Regions from separate parts of the Serratia sp. AR11 genome, predicted to be linked through region 2. Evidence: riboswitches for the same ligand, from Rfam matches in the RefSeq annotation. Region 2 holds a riboswitch; each other region holds the start of a gene.
What was found. A riboswitch is a leader RNA that binds a small molecule or an ion and turns the genes downstream of it on or off. The one in region 2 is predicted to bind thiamine pyrophosphate.
Positions count from the first base shown of each region.

Region 1: it holds a riboswitch for thiamine pyrophosphate, as region 2 does, so the genes downstream of both, thiC (phosphomethylpyrimidine synthase ThiC) here and tenA (thiaminase II) in region 2, are expected to answer to the same signal.
Region 3: it holds a riboswitch for thiamine pyrophosphate, as region 2 does, so the genes downstream of both, thiM (hydroxyethylthiazole kinase) here and tenA (thiaminase II) in region 2, are expected to answer to the same signal.

Region 1 covers NZ_CM150739.1:296,519-299,794, forward strand. Annotated here, with positions in the region: gene thiC (phosphomethylpyrimidine synthase ThiC) at 1-1,767, opposite strand, end outside; TPP riboswitch at 1,883-2,007, opposite strand; gene ACSOSI_RS01370 (Rsd/AlgQ family anti-sigma factor) at 2,047-2,550, opposite strand; gene nudC (NAD(+) diphosphatase) at 2,650-3,276, shown strand, end outside.
Region 2 covers NZ_CM150739.1:3,545,024-3,548,299, reverse strand. Annotated here, with positions in the region: gene ACSOSI_RS16770 (ABC transporter permease) at 1-8, opposite strand, end outside; gene ACSOSI_RS16765 (ABC transporter ATP-binding protein) at 5-760, opposite strand; gene tenA (thiaminase II) at 757-1,437, opposite strand; TPP riboswitch at 1,500-1,602, opposite strand; gene ACSOSI_RS16755 (LLM class flavin-dependent oxidoreductase) at 1,773-2,795, shown strand; gene ACSOSI_RS16750 (GlxA family transcriptional regulator) at 2,873-3,276, shown strand, end outside.
Region 3 covers NZ_CM150739.1:4,059,919-4,063,194, forward strand. Annotated here, with positions in the region: gene thiD (bifunctional hydroxymethylpyrimidine kinase/phosphomethylpyrimidine kinase) at 1-702, opposite strand, end outside; gene thiM (hydroxyethylthiazole kinase) at 699-1,493, opposite strand; TPP riboswitch at 1,530-1,621, opposite strand; gene ACSOSI_RS19110 (GNAT family N-acetyltransferase) at 1,690-2,115, shown strand; gene ACSOSI_RS19115 (MFS transporter) at 2,157-3,276, opposite strand, start outside.

The DNA.
Region 1 (3,276 bases), 2.2 Mb from region 2:
TTTTGGCCCGCACATAGAGCAGAAGTGGGCGATTTTGCCGGACTCTTGCGGCAGGGTTTCGTCGTGATAAGCGCGAGCAGTGGCTGGATCGAGCGCCAGATTGAACTGATCTTCCCAGCGGAATTCGAAGCGCGCCTTGGACATGGCGTTATCGCGGATTTGCGCACCGGGGTGGCCTTTTGCCAGGTCGGCGGCGTGAGCGGCAATTTTGTAGGTGATCAGCCCCTGCTTGACGTCCTCTTTGTTCGGCAGCCCGAGATGCTCCTTTGGCGTGACGTAACACAGCATGGCGCAGCCGAACCAGCCGATCATCGCGGCCCCGATGCCGGAGGTAAAGTGATCATAACCCGGAGCGATATCGGTGGTTAGTGGGCCAAGAGTATAGAATGGTGCTTCGTGGCAGTGCTCCAGCTCCTCGGTCATGTTGCGGCGGATCATCTGCATCGGCACGTGGCCAGGGCCTTCGATCATCACCTGCACGTCATATTCCCAGGCAATTTTGGTCAACTCACCCAAGGTGTGCAGTTCGGCGAACTGTGCCTCGTCGTTGGCGTCCTGAATTGAGCCCGGCCGCAGGCCGTCGCCGAGGGAAAGAGAAACGTCATAGGCGGCGCAAATCTCACAGATTTCGCGGAAGTGCTGGTACAGGAAGTTTTCCTGATGATGTGACAGGCACCATTTGGCCATGATCGAACCGCCGCGGGAAACGATGCCGGTCAGGCGTTTGGCGGTCATCGGCACGTAGCGCAGCAGCACGCCGGCGTGAATGGTGAAGTAGTCAACCCCTTGCTCCGCCTGCTCCAGCAGCGTATCGCGGAACATTTCCCAGGTGAGGTTTTCCGCCACGCCGTTCACTTTCTCCAGCGCCTGATAGATAGGCACGGTGCCAATTGGCACCGGGCTGTTACGCAGGATCCATTCGCGGGTTTCGTGAATATAGCGGCCGGTAGACAGATCCATCACGGTATCCGCGCCCCAGCGGGTGGACCACACCAGTTTCTCGACCTCTTCCTCGATCGATGAGGTCACCGCCGAGTTGCCGATGTTGGCGTTAACCTTCACCAGGAAGTTACGGCCGATGATCATCGGTTCGGATTCCGGGTGGTTGATATTGGCGGGGATGATGGCGCGCCCGGCGGCGACTTCCTGGCGAACGAATTCCGGCGTGATGTTCTCCGGCAGGTTGGCCCCCCAACTTTGGCCAGGATGCTGGTGGCGTAATACCTCGCCACGGATGCGCTCGCGCCCCATGTTTTCGCGAATGGAGATAAATTCCATTTCTGGGGTGACGGTGCCGGCACGCGCGTAGTGCAACTGGGTCACGCATTGGCCCGGTTGTGCCTTGCGTGGCAACGGCAAATGTTCAAAGCGCAGGTGATCCAGGCCTTCATCGGCCAGGCGCTGCTGGGTGAAACCTGAACTGACGCCCTTGAGGGCTTCGGTATCACCGCGTTCAGCGATCCAACCGGCACGTAGCTTCGCCAGGCCGCTATGCACGTTGAGTTCTGATTGGGGATCACCGTAAGGGCCGGCAGTGTCGTACACCGGAATCGCTTCGTTTGGCTCGTACTTCGGGTTGTCCTTATCGCCACCGATCAGCGTCGGGCTGAGCTGAATTTCACGCATTGGCACCTGCAGATCACTACGTGAGCCCTGCAGATAGATCCGGCGTGAATTGGGGAAGGAAACGCCTTGCAGGGTGTTGATAAACTGCTGGGCTTCTTCGCGTTGCTCTTTACGAGCGCGGGGTTTGTTAACGTTAGACATAGCAAGTTCCTACCAGTGTGTTGGGTTGGGAAAGTTGCTTGTCTGGAGCTCGGAGGGAGTAATGATGCTGGCCAGCAAAGCAGGATTATCCCAAATCGGGGTCACCTGCCTGTGGCGATAGATTACTCTTGTTCCCTTCGCGGGTATTAACCCGATCAGGTTCCGCGGATCCCGAATTAACGGTCTCAGCCTGGCCAATTTGATGAACAAATCAGGCGCTAGGCACTCCGACAAGATGCCCTCCAGTATAGGAGGGATAATAAAAAAGACTACAAAATTTTAGCCGGCTGGATCCAGCGTTTTGTCCGGCTCAGCCTGCTGCCAGGTTTCAGCCGCCAGTTGGATCAGCCTGTCTTCAAGGGTAAAACGAGCCGCCAGCGTTTCACCGATATCGGACAACGCCTGATGTAATTCCAGACACAGGTCCTGATCGATATCCACTTCGGTATAGCGATCGTGGAAAGCCATGATCTGCTCGGTATTGGCCCACAGCTTGGGATAGATGTTGACCGCCAGAGACATTTTCGGACTGGATGCGCCTTCCACTTGCTTGATTATTCTGTCATAGATATGAAAATGGCCGGCGGAGAGATAATCCACCAAATTATGGCAAAAGTTCTCCAGCGCTTTTTCATTCAGCGGCGTATGCTTTTCTTTGTTAGGTTTAATGCCCACCAGGGCACAATAGGCGACCAGCAACTGCTTGCGTGCCTGAAGCCATTGATCTACTAATTCATTACTACCACCAACGCGCTGAGTCAGGCTTTCCAAACGGTTGAGCATGTTTGACTCCGTAAGTAATAAAACGTAACAGTAAGTTATTAAAATGTAACAAGGCCGATTTGTAGAGTGCCAGTGAAGCTGAGGTTGTGCAACAACGATATGGAACTTGCATTAACGGGTAATGAAAATGGCTGGTGGATCGTCAGCCATGAAAGCAAACTTTGGTTACCGAACGGTGAATTGCCGTGCGGTTTGGCCGCGTCATTTTCCCTGCAGGGAAGAATGGCTCGTGTTATTGGCGAATGGGAAGGATTGCCGGTCTGGCTGGTGCGCCACGCAATGCCGCAGGAGATGGGATCGGTACGCCAACTGTTAGAACTGGATCGCGGGCTGTTCCAGCTTGCCGGACGGGGCGTACAACTGGCCGAGTTTTACCGTTCCCATCGCTACTGCGGTTACTGCGGCCATGAAATGCATCTCAGCCGCACCGAAAGTGCCTGCCTGTGCGGCCACTGCCGGGAGCGCTACTACCCGCAGATCGCCCCCTGCGTGATCGTTGCCATTCGGCGTGACGATGAGATCCTGCTGGCGCAACATGTGCGCCATCGCGGCGGTATTCATACCGTACTGGCCGGCTTTGTCGAGGTTGGCGAAACGCTGGAGCAGGCGGCTGCACGCGAGGTGATGGAAGAAAGTAATATTGAAATCAAAAACCTGCGTTATGTCACCTCACAACCCTGGCCGTTCCCGCACTCGTTGATGATGGCCTTTATGGCCGATTACCAC
Region 2 (3,276 bases):
GGTTTCATCCGGCGGCCCTCACCAGTTGCAACAACAGCTCGCTCTGGCTTTTCAGCAGATGAGGATCGTCCGGTGCGCGCGGCGGCAAACCTTCGATAACATGGCTATCGTCAATACCGGCGGGATAGCGGGACAGTACCAGCAGGTGATGGCTGAGACGGCAGGCTTCCATTGGGTCGTGGGTAATCAGCAATACGGTGTGCTGCGCCAGCAGTTCGGCGGCCAGTTGCTGGATCATGGCGCGGGTAATGGTGTCCAGCGCCGAGAAAGGCTCATCCATCAGCACAATCGGCTGGCGTTCATACAGGGTACGGGCGATGGCGGTGCGCTGACGCATGCCACCGGACAGCGCAGCAGGCAAGGCATTGCCATAACCGCTCAGCCCCACGCGTTCCCGCAGGTGTTCCGCCCAAGCGCAATCGACCTTTTCACCGCGCAGCCGCGCGCCGAGGCTGATGTTCTGGTCAATGGTCAGCCACGGATAGAGCAAATCCTTTTGCCCCATATAAGCGATGCGCCCGGCAATCGGCAGGCCGTCACTGCCGGTCACCGAACCGGAGGTGGGTTTTTCCAGCCCGGCAATAATCTTCAACAGGCTGGTTTTCCCCGCGCCGCTGGCGCCGAGCAGGGCAACAAAACTGCCGCCTGCGATATCGAAGCTCAGCCGCTCAAAAATCACCTGCTGACCAAAGCGCAGGGTTAAATCCCGCACCTGAATACCCGGCCGAACGCCATGGTGTTGCGCGTTGCCTATACTCATTGGGCATTCAGCCCCATTTGCCAGAAGGCAGATTCCAGCCGGGTGGCGGTGGTGAAAATCTCTGACAGTTCGCCCAGGCGGCTTTCTGCACCGCGCTGACGGCCGACGTTTTCCAGCAGATCGATAGCGGCCTGCACCCCGGTCAGATAGCCCGGATCGCCATAGTTGCGGATCCACGAGGCGTAAGGGTTGCCCTCCATCACCGTGGCAGGGTCGCCCAGCAGCCGCAGGCCAATCTCGGCATAGCCGGCGACGCAGGGCAACAGCGCCGCCAGCAGGTCGAGAGCGTCCCCGGAGTGGCCGATATCGAGTACATAACGGGTGTAATTGAGGGTTTCTGCGGCTTCTGGCTCGGCGGCAATCTGCGGCTCGCTGAGGCCCCAGTCGGCGCAATAGGCCAGATGCAAAGGCAGCTCGGCGACAATCGCATTGAGCGAGGCGGTGGCCGTGCGCATCTCCGGCAGGGTGCGCAGTTTGCTGACCAGCAGGGCGTAGGCGCGGGCAAAGTGGATCAGGAACAGATAGTCCTGGGTCAGATAGCGGCGGAAAGCAGGTTCGGGTAGCGTACCGGCGGCCAGTTGCTGAATAAAGGGGTGAGCGACATAGTCCTGCCAGTGGCTACCGGCGCGCAGGCGCAGTTGGCCGTAGAGACCGTCGTCGAATTGGGGAGTAAACATGGGACCTCCAAAAGTGAGTGGAGATCCGGGCGCGCTGAGGTATGAACAGGCAATGACTGATAGCGTTATTGCCGACCCGTCCCTTCGCTGGCATGACCCAGATCAGGTTCAAAGGGTTCGGCTTGCGCCATCTCAGCCCATTACAGGACACCCCTCGGAGGAGCCTGTTATACGATATTTACTTTTTGATTACAATGTTTGGGCGGGGGGAAGCCTGGAGGATTTTCTCTGCCAAAAACGGTTCGTTTAGTGCGGTCGAAGACAATTTTTCTGGCCTGACAGGGGGCATATTTGTCACTGTAATCCGGTCATAATTGAACCTAAGGACACCACCCATGAAGAAAATTGGATTTCTCTCTTTTGGCCACTGGACGCCTTCGTCACAGTCGGGCACCCGTTCGGCCGGCGATGCGTTGCTGCAATCGATCGACCTGGCCGTCGCGGCAGAAGAGCTGGGGGCGGATGGGGCCTATTTCCGCGTGCATCACTTTGCACGCCAGCTTGGCTCGCCATTCCCGCTGTTGGCTGCCATCGGTGCCAAAACCCAGCGTATTGAGATTGGTACCGGCGTGATCGACATGCGCTATGAAAACCCGCTGTATATGGTTGAAGACGCCGGAGCCGCCGACCTGATTTCAGGTGGACGCTTGCAGCTTGGCATCAGCCGCGGTTCTCCCGAGCAGGTGATTGATGGCTGGCGTTACTTTGGTTACACGCCTGCGGACGGCGAGACCGAAGCCGATATGGCCCGCCGCCACACCGAAGTGCTGCTGGACGCGCTGCGCGGTGAAGGCTTTGCCGAACCCAGCCCGCAGCCGATGTTCCCTAATCCTCCCGGCCTGCTGCGCGTTGAACCCTTCTCTGCCGGGCTGCGGGATCGCATCTGGTGGGGTGCCAGCTCAGACGCTACGGCAGTTTGGGCCGCGAAGCTGGGGATGAACCTGCAAAGCTCGACGCTGAAAAACGACGAAACCGGCGAGCCGTTTCACGTGCAGCAGGCCAAACAGATCCGCGCTTACCGCGAGGCCTGGAAGTTGGCAGGGCATAAACGAGAGCCGCGTGTGTCGGTCAGCCGCAGCATTTTTGCGCTGATGAACCAGCAGGACCGCAGTTACTTCGGCAATAGCGGGCAGGAGGGCGATCAGGTGGGCTATATCGGCGATCAGACCCGGGCGATATTCGGCCGTAGTTATGCCGCCGAGCCAGAGCTGCTGATCAAACAGCTGGCGCAGGACGAAGCCATTGCCGAAGCGGATACCTTGCTGCTGACGGTGCCAAACCAGTTGGGCGTTGAGTATAACGCCCATGTGATTGAGTCGATCCTGAAGCATATTGCACCGGCGCTGGACTGGCGCTGATAAGTCGCGCACTGAAAGCCCGCCAGCCTCTCCGGTGGCGGGCTTGACTTATTTTGCTCATTTTGTATTTTAAGGACATGCATACCTTTCTGATTATCGTCCCCGAAGGGGGCATGTTATTCGAGTCGGCAGGCATCGCCGACATCCTGATGCAAGCCAACCGCTTGAGGCCCAACGACGCTCCGCTCTACCAGATGGCGATCGTCACCACCCAATCTCACCGGGTGGTACATGGGTCGTCCGGCTTGAATCTGTTGGCCGATCATCGTCTTTCAGATCTCGACCCAGAGCAGGAACGCGACACCATCATAGTGACCGGAAAAGGCGCGACCGAGGAAGAGAGTGCTTATGTTGTCGACTGGCTACGGCGTGCCGCACCCAAGGCGCGGCGTATTGCGTCGGTTTGCGGTGGGGCGTTGTTGCTGGCCGAAGCCGGTTTGCTGGATGGACGCCGGGCGACCACCCATTGGCGATTGCTGGA
Region 3 (3,276 bases), 510 kb from region 2:
AGCGACCGTACCTGCCCAGTCGTCGTGGCGCGGACGCAGCGCGGCCAATGCAGCAGACAGCGTGCAGCCGGTGCCGTGCGTATGGCGGGTCGCTACGCGGGGTGCAGTAAAGCGTTGCTCCTGCCCCACACTGAACAGCCAGTCCGGGCTTTCACTTTCGCTGAGATGGCCGCCCTTCATCAGTACCGCCTGGCAGCCCATCGCCAACAGTGCCCGCCCCTGTTCACGCATCTGGCTTTCGTTTTCCGCCGGGGCACATTCCAGCAGGGCCGCAGCTTCCGGCAGGTTCGGCGTGATGATCGACACCAGCGGCAACAGTTCGCGGCGAATCGACTCCACCGCCTCCGGTGCCAGCAAAGGATCACCGCTTTTCGCCAGCATCACCGTATCCAGCACCACAAACGACGGCTGATAGTGACGTAAACGCTCCGCCACCGCCTGCACAATGTCGGCGTTGGCCAGCATGCCAATCTTGGTGCTGTCGATACGCAGATCGCTGAACACGGAATCAAGTTGAGCGGCGACAAAAGCCGGCTCGATGTTATACACCGACTGCACGCCGCGGGTGTTTTGTGCCACCAGCGCGGTGATCACGGAGGCGCCATAGGCCCCTAGCGCGGAGAAGGCTTTCAGGTCGGCCTGGATACCGGCCCCACCGCTCGGATCGGTCCCGGCGATGGTCAACGCGTTAATCCGTTTCATTGCAGATCCTCCGGACGCAGTTGGTAAAGAGCATCGAGAAACGCCGGGGTGAAACTGCCCGGCCCAGCCGCGCCACGCGTCGCCCGCTCACCGCAAAGTGACATCACCCGGCAGGCGGTGGCTACGTTGTCCAGCCGATCGCCCGGCAGGCTGCAGAATGCCGCCACCACGGCCGAAAGCGCACAACCGGTGCCCACCACTCGCGTCATCAGCACGTCCCCTCCGGCGACCGCCCAGTCACGCTGGCCATCGGTGATGTAATCCACCACGCCGGTCACTGCCACTATCGCCCCGCTGAGCCGCGCCAGTTCACGCGCCGCCGGTAACGCCGCCAGTGAATCGTCAGCGCTGTCGACGCCGCGACCGTTCGCCTGCAAGCCACTCAGCGCCATGATCTCAGAGGCATTGCCGCGGATCGCCGCCGGCTTTTCCCCCAGCAAACGCTGGGCAAATGCAGTGCGATACACCAGCCCGCCGACGGCGACCGGATCCAGCGTCCAGGGGGTGCCCGCCGCATTGGCGGCCTCTACCGCTGCCAGCATGGATTCGGCCCGCGAGGCATTGAGGGTGCCAATATTGACCAGCAAAGCATCCGCCAGCCGGCTGAACTGTGCCGCTTCGGTCGGTTCCACCACCATCGCAGGGGAAGCGCCGAGCGCCAGCAACACGTTAGCCGTCAGTTCCTGCACCACTTCGTTGGTCAGGCAATGAATCAAGGGGGATTGGCGTTTAAATTGGGTCAAACAAGCCGCGGCGTGAGCGCCGGGTAAAGCATCAGGTCGAGTGAACATATTCCTCCCAACCGGCGTTCAAGAAGGCGGGTACCGGTGGGGGCACCGAGACTTCCCTACGCTGGCATAATCCAGATCAGGTAATACGGGTAAAATCTCAGCCCCTAGAGGCACCCCGAGTCAAGACGGCCATTATTGGGGTTGCCGCCGGTGAGGTCAATCGCGCTATAGTGTCAAAAAATAAAAAGGAGACGCCATGCAAATAAGAAAATACCAGGAAGCCGACCGTCCGTTCCTGCGCACCCTGTATCTGGCATCGCGCAAAGCAGCGTTCCCCTGGCGTGATACCGAAGATTACCGACTGGAAGATTTCGATCGTTCGACACTGGGCGAGGATATTTGGGTGGCGGAAGAAAGGGGAAAGCGACTGGGGTTTGTCTCGATTTATCGTCAGGATAACTTTATTCACAATCTGTATGTCGACCCTCACCTGCCGCCCCTGGGCGTCGGCAGCGCGCTGTTGCAGGCAGCGGAGCAGACGTTTACCGCCACCGGCTCGCTGAAATGTCTGGTCAAGAATGAGAAGGCGCTGGCGTTTTACCATAAACACGGCTGGCGGACGATCGCCACCGGCAATGACGGCGCGGAAGACTATTACCTGATGCACTCGCCGACCAAGTAAGGGCACGGCATGCTGTACCGTGCCCATCCATAGTCCTCAAATCAGGCGGCAGAAACCGCCGGGGTCAATTTGCCGCGTGCGCGGATATTTCTAACCAACAACCCTGACACGATGATCCCGGCGCAGGCAAACATGCCCATCAGGCCGAAGACAATCTTGTAGCCGGTTAGTCCGGGGAAGGCATCGAGAATATGGCCGTACAGGCTGAAGCAAAACATCGCCGGGGCGTAACCGATAAAACTGCCTAGCGCCATCGCCGCACCGGTGTGTTCCTCATCAATCCCCGCCTCACCGATCGGTGCGAAGAACACTGCACGTTGGGTAAAGACCACCGCACCAAATCCCAGCGTACAGGCCATGCCCAGATAGACCGGCATTTGCTCATGCGGCAATAGGATCAATAATGCCAGCGCAATGGCGCTGATAATAAAGGTGTAGAATAAATATTTGCTGGGGGATTTTAATACTTTGTCCGCAATCAACCCGCCAATAGGTCCACCCACCATTTTTAGGCAATACTGATTAATGATCCCATAGGCCCCAACCAGTGCAATCGGTAATGCATAGACATGGCTCAGGAAAGGAATAAAGAACGTCAGCCCACAATACACCGCATAAACACAGAAAACGCTGAAGGCAATCAGCCAGACCGTTTTATTTTTTAATACGCTGCTCATGCCCGGTTTTTTATCAACCGGCAATGCGCTTTTCGATGGTGTTTTCTCCTCCGGGCTTTCCTTCATCACTAACAGAATAATAATCCCGACGATAATGGCGATCGCTGAATAAAACAGTATCCCAACCTTGAAGCCAAGGTAGCCGCTGCCAAAAGCGGTAAACAACGCCAGTGCGGAAAACGCCACCACGGTATCCACCACGCCACGACCGGTTTCGAAAAAGCCGAACAGCCGCCCCTGCTGGGTATTATCCCCCAGCATACTCACCGATTTGAGCAGTACCGGCCAGTTCAGCATGTCACAGGTGACCCCAAACAACGCCCAGACAAACAGAATGCCCCAGTAACCCGGCATGCTGGACAGATAAATACCAAGCAAGCCGGTGGCAATCAGTGAAAACGACATGGTAAAGCGGCGCGGCAGACGGTCGGAGAAATAAATCGACAAGAAGAAGCCAATGGTGGTCACAATCGAGTTGACCGAC